2 regions of the Companilactobacillus bobalius genome follow, and region 1 is predicted to be linked to the other one. Evidence: riboswitches for the same ligand, from Rfam matches in the RefSeq annotation. Region 1 holds a riboswitch; the other holds the start of a gene.
What was found. A riboswitch is a leader RNA that binds a small molecule or an ion and turns the genes downstream of it on or off. The one in region 1 is predicted to bind lysine.

Region 1 (3,203 bases):
CGGCACCGTCTAAAATGTTTTTACAAAGATTAATTGCTAGATTCTTTACTTCATTATCATTTAATTTGTTATCTAGAATTGTTTGGTCCAAGATAAAAAATTGATTCTCTGAACCATGAACTTTTAATAGTTTAACCATGTTTTTGAACCTCACTTAATCAAAAAAAGTTTTATAAATTTGTTGTACAGCATTATCAGCATCTGAAGCACGAGTCCCAATCATGATAGATATACGGGAAGCACCTTGGTTAATCATGTGAATGGCGATATTATTTTGAGTTAGAGAATCAATCACTTTACCGATAGTACCGATATTGTGAGCAATTCCTTCACCGACTACCATGATAATGGCATAGTCATCGATCCACTCTAAGTAATCCGGTTGAAGAGTTTCTTTAACATCACGACAGAGTTTTTGAATAGTATCTTTATCTAGTTTGCTACGATCAAAGATAACAGTTAAATCGTCAATTCCGGAAGGCATATGCTCATAAGAAATATTATATTTATAAAAAATCTTTAAAAGTTTCAGAGTAAAACCAACTTCTTTATTTAAAAGATAACGGTGTAAATAGAGTGCTGAGAATCTTTTAGAGCAAGCAATACCGGTAATTTGATTAGAAGGGTCAAAGATGAATTGTTCAGGAACAATCATTGTTCCATCTGCTTGTGGATTATTAGTATTCTTAATATTTACAGGAACCTGTCCTTTAACAGCCGGAATGATGGCTTCATCTTGAAAAACGGAAAAACCAGCATAAGATAACTCTCTCATTTCACGATAGGACATCTTTTTTATTGCTTGTGGATGATCGACGATGTGATTGTTGGCAACGTAAATTGCATCAACGTCAGTAAAGTTTTCGTATAGATCAGCATTCAATCCGCGGCTAAGAATAGCACCAGTAATATCTGATCCTCCACGGGAGAAGGTATAAATTGAACCATCAGCACTGTATCCGAAGAATCCTGGGAAAACGACTCTTGAGTCTTTGGGCAATTGAAGTCGTTCCAAATTGCTGTAAGTTTCAGATGAAATATCCGCATCGTTGGGTTGACCATGAACTCTGATACCAGCATCTTTAGGATCGATAAAAGTCGCTTTAATATTTTGAGCGTTAAGGACTTGTGTCAATAAGATAGCATTTAAAAATTCACCGTGAGCTTTAAATGCAGCCATTAAATGTTCGTTGTCAGTAAACTTATCTTGAGCCAATTTATCTAGTTTGGATTTTAGAAGTTTGATTACTGAATCATCAAGTTTGAAGTGATCACTGATTTCTTGATATCTGGAAATGATATTATTTTCAATCTTTTGATAGTCATCTTGATTAATGACAGCATTGGCATATTGAATTAATAGATCAGTAACTTTAGTGTCATCAGAAAATCTTTTTCCAGGTGCAGAAGTTACGATAACCTTACGTTCAATATCGTCTTTAATAATCTTAATAACTTTCTCAAATTGTTCTCCAGTGGCCAAGGAACTACCACCAAACTTGATAACTTTCATGAAATACACCCCTAAAATTAAATAGTTTTTAATGATGAGTGTATCATTTTTAGCTGTCATGACAAGAAGAAACACGATAAAGTTAGAAAAAACAGTTATTTTTTAATATTACTTGACGAATAATGAGTATTGTTATAATCTTAATACCAATAAAAGAGGTCGCAATCGACATGAGTAAATGAGGGAGTCACTGTAATGACTTTGAACTCATTGAAAGGGGAAGTTGCCGAAGTGTCAGATTTTACAGGATCTGATGAACTGGGGCGTATTAATAAGAGAATACGAACTGTCGTGATTTAATATCACGTTGAGCTTATGACAAATTTAAGGTGGATCGAAAAGGTCTCTTTGTTATTAAGCAAAGAGATCTTTTTTTGTTTGATAAAGGAGTTTTGAAAATGATTATAGATGAATTAACAAGCAAGAATGGACATTTAATGATTGATGGCGTTGATAGTGTGGAATTAGTTAAAGAATATGGAACGCCACTTTATGTTTTTGATATTTCCAAGGTTCGTAATCAAATAAAAAAATTTAGATCTGCTTTTGAAAAAGAACATTTAAATTATCAAATTAGTTATGCTAGCAAGGCTTTTGCCGTCAAAGCTATTTATCAAGTTATGAAGCAAGAAAATGTGCATGTGGATGTCGTTTCGGGTGGAGAATTGTATACAGCCTTAGCTGCTGGCTTTCCGAGTGACAAGATAAGTTTTCATGGCAACAATAAATCTTTGATGGAATTACAGATGGCGGTAAAAAATCATGTCGGAGTTATCATGTTAGATAATTTTCATGAAATCGAACTTTTACAACAAGTTTTGAAAGAATCTCAAGAGACTATCCAAGTAATGTTACGTTTAACCCCAGGAATCTCAGCTCATACACATAAGTATGATCAGACTGGTCAAACTGATAGTAAGTTTGGATTCGACGTTAAGTCTGGGCAGGCCAAAAAAGCTTTGAAATTAGTTTTGGATAATCCACAGATGAAATTGTTGGGATATCATGCTCATATTGGTTCACAGATTTTTGGTACTGAAGGATTTAAAATGTTGGCTCAAAAGATGATTGAAATTTCTAAAGATTTTCAAAGTGAATTTAATTATTGGCCTCAGGTAATCAATTTAGGTGGTGGTTTTGGGATTAGTTATAACGAAGATGATGATCCTATCACCGCAAGTGATTTTATTTCAGTCATCGGTCAGGAATTAAAACAGGATTGCAAAGAAGTTCCAGAAATTTGGATTGAACCAGGACGTTCAATTGTGGGACCGGCTGGATATACGCTTTATAAAATAGGTTCAAGAAAAGATATTCCTGGATTGGAATCTTATGTATCGGTTGATGGTGGTATGGGTGATAATATTCGTCCAGCTTTGTATCAAGCTAAATACGAAGCAGTCGTAGCTAATAAAATGAATCAAACAGATGTTGAAACGGTCCATATTTCAGGAAAATATTGTGAATCAGGTGATATCTTAATCAAGCATCAAAAACTTCCACAAACGGAAGTTGGGGATGTTTTAGCAGTTCTTGATACTGGAGCTTATGGTTATTCAATGGCTATGAACTACAATCGTAATCCCAGACCGGCAGTTGTTTTTGTTGAAAAAGGACAGGCCAAATTAGTAGTTAAAAGAGAAACTTATGAAGATTTAATTAAACTAGATGGTAATTATTAGGAGAAAAA
Region 2 (3,203 bases), on a different contig from region 1:
TTACCTGGGTCAATTAAGACTTTAACACGGATGAAATCTTCTTCACGAATTGTTGAAATATAACTTGGCAAGATTTGATATAAATCTTTTGAAATTAATTCAGCCGCATTATAAATGCCCGGAAATTCATTTTGATCAACATTTGAGAAGAAGGTATAAACGTCTTTGTACAAGTCAGTATATGATTGTTCATTACCCTCAGCGTACATTGTATCGAGATGCATCAAGGAATATGGCGCCATGATGTAATAGAAAACAATATCACGGGTGACATAAGTCATGATGTGCTTCAAAGTCTTTTGATTATGATAAACAGTCATATCATCGTGATAATGCTCTTTAAGAAAATCTATAAAGTGATAAACGAGCGCGTAGAACTTCGGATTAATACGAGCATTAGTATTGATTGGTTGTTCAAAGGCGGTGTCACTAGGTTGAAAGGCTGTCTTTCTAAAGAGATTGATCAGCTTATTTTCATTATGTAAGGCATCTAGTGGCACAATTGGATAATCATCGTGAGTTAAAATCTCTTCACCTAGTTGTTGATTATCGAAGACAACGTTGTAATATGGCAAATCTTCAATATAATTTCGTTTGATCAAACGAATTCTGGAGATTGCCAAGAAATACTTCAGTTGAAAATGTACGATTGGATTGTCAAAAGTTATTCCCGCTTTGGCAATAATTTGATCGATTGAGTTCTCTTGAATAAGGCTAAATGGCCATTCTTGAGCATGGTAAGTATACCAATAGACATAATAAGCCATCCATCGGATATTTTTCTCATTACCCTTGATCTCAAGGGTTGAATTGGAAATTTTAAGTCCAAAGTTTTTAAGGAAGGCTCTGAATTTGGACATTCGACGATTGAGAGTTGATTTACTAGTAAAGTGTTCGTTACTGAAACTCTCAAATGATGGATTAGCACTGGTCAGGCCATAATTAAAGGCCTGAAAAACTACCGAGTTCTTAACTAAGTATAGGCGGTAAGTATCAATGAAAATTTTACTAAAGTCGATTGACTCAATCTTAGTGTCACTAGGATCGATATCAGGGGCGACATCGGCAAAATCTTCTAGCAGTGCTTGGAAAATGTTATATGTTTTTTGGTACGTAAATTGTAATCTACTACTAATATTACTCAAGTTTACTTCACGAGGAGGTAGCGACTTAATAACAGTTAGCATTCGATATTTCTCTACGTCTTGCTTAACTAAGAAAATTTGCTCCAACATGTTTGTTTCCCCCGGCAATGTTAAATTGTTAATTTAAAAAGATTAATAAATATAAGAAACACTACTTGCTACTATCTTAACATTTATTTATAATATTTTGTAATCAGATAGAGGCGCAATTTTTATTAGTCGTGTTTTGGAGTACGATAGGGTACCTTGAAAAAACATTAAAGGAAAAGTTGCCGAAATCATTTTATCCCTACTTGATAAAGTTGATTGGGCTATTACTTAATAGGTGGTAGACTGTCGTACGTTCAGAGAATGAGTTTCTTATTTTTTGAAAAACGTTGAGCTATTGATTATTGGGATAATTATAATCCTTATTGTCAGTAGTTCCTCTGATAATAGGGACTTTTTTTATGTCCAAATAAAAGGGGAATGAAAGATGGAAAATAATGATGTGAGTCGGTCGTTAAAGACTCGTCATCTATCAATGATTGCGTTAGGAGGTTCGATTGGAACTGGATTATTTGTTGCCAGTGGTTCTTCAATCTCAACCGCAGGACCTGGAGGAGCTCTGATAGCTTATGCGGCTATCGGTATCATGGTCTATTTCTTGATGACAAGTTTGGGAGAAATGGCAACTTATATGCCGGTCTCCGGTTCCTTTGCAACTTACGCAACTAAATTTATCGATCCAGCCTTTGGCTTTGCTTTAGGTTGGAATTATTGGTTTAACTGGGCTATTACCTTAGCGGTAGACTTATCAACTATTTCATTGGTTGTTAAGTATTGGTTCCCAAGTTGGACATCATGGAAAATAAGTTTAACTTTTATGATTGTTTTACTAGTAATTAATTTTATTTCAGTTGGATCATTTGGTGAAACTGAATATTGGTTATCATCAATTAAAGTTATTGCTGTAATCATCTTCTTGATTGTTGGTATCTTGAGTATTTTAGGTATTCTAGGCAATCAAAATTTTGTTGGTTTAACTAACTACACTTACAAGAAAGCACCATTTGTTGGTGGAATACCGGCAATTCTGAGTGTATTCGTTGTAGCTGGTTTTTCGTTCCAGGGTACCGAGTTGATCGGAATTACCGCAGGTGAATCTGCTACACCCGAGAAGAGTATACCTAAGGCTATCAAGCAAGTCTTCTGGAGAATCTTGTTATTCTACATATTGTCAATCGCCGTTATCGGTGCCTTGATTCCTTATACAAGTCCTAACTTATTAGGATCAGGAGCTGGCGATATTGCTATCAGTCCATTTACTATTGTCTTCAAAAAAGTTGGTATTCCACTAGCTGCTGGAGTAATGAATGCCGTTATTTTAACATCAGTTATTTCTGCTGCTAATTCAGGATTATATGCTGCCAGCCGTATGCTCTGGTCAATGAGTAAACAAGGCATGGCACCAAAGGCTTTCCAAAGAACCAATGGTCGAGGCGTTCCCGTATTTTCACTATTATTAACAGCTTTAGTTGGAGCCATCGCCTTGTTTACAAGTTTGTATGGTGATTCATTCTATGAATTGTTAGTTGCCGCATCAGGACTAACCGGATTCATTGCATGGTTAGGAATAGCCTTTTCACATTACCGTTTCAGAAAAGCATACTTGTATAAAGGCTATGATCTAGATGATCTTCGTTATAAAGCAAAGTGGTTCCCATTTGGACCAATTTTAGCCATTGTTTTAGGAATTATTATTATCTTAGGACAAGACGTAAGATCAATGGTAGATTTCAATATCGGAAGATTATTGATTAGTTATAGTGGATTGATTATTTTGTTCGTATGTTGGCTTTACTACAAGATTAGATATAAGACTAAGTTTTTGAAACTAGAAGATATCGATGTAAAACATGAACAAAAACACAACCGCTATTGATATTTAAGTTAGTTTAAATTATTATTAGAAATGAATATAACGCTAAGAGAGTGCCTACTCATAAACCTTTCAGAGAAGCGATGGTTGGTGAAAATCGCAAAGGCTTTTATTCCAGCATTCTGGCAACGGGTAAT

Region 2: linked by a shared signal. The riboswitch ahead of LKACC16343_RS05330 (amino acid permease) and the one ahead of lysA (diaminopimelate decarboxylase) in region 1 are both predicted to bind lysine.

The regions. Positions count from the first base shown of each region.
Region 1 covers NZ_MYFM01000008.1:1,573-4,775, forward strand. Annotated here, with positions in the region: gene dapF (diaminopimelate epimerase) at 1-139, opposite strand, end outside; gene LKACC16343_RS11795 (aspartate kinase) at 155-1,513, opposite strand; lysine riboswitch at 1,659-1,836, shown strand; gene lysA (diaminopimelate decarboxylase) at 1,912-3,195, shown strand.
Region 2 covers NZ_MYFM01000003.1:37,295-40,497, forward strand. Annotated here, with positions in the region: gene LKACC16343_RS05325 (helix-turn-helix domain-containing protein) at 1-1,235, opposite strand, end outside; lysine riboswitch at 1,336-1,538, shown strand; gene LKACC16343_RS05330 (amino acid permease) at 1,621-3,069, shown strand.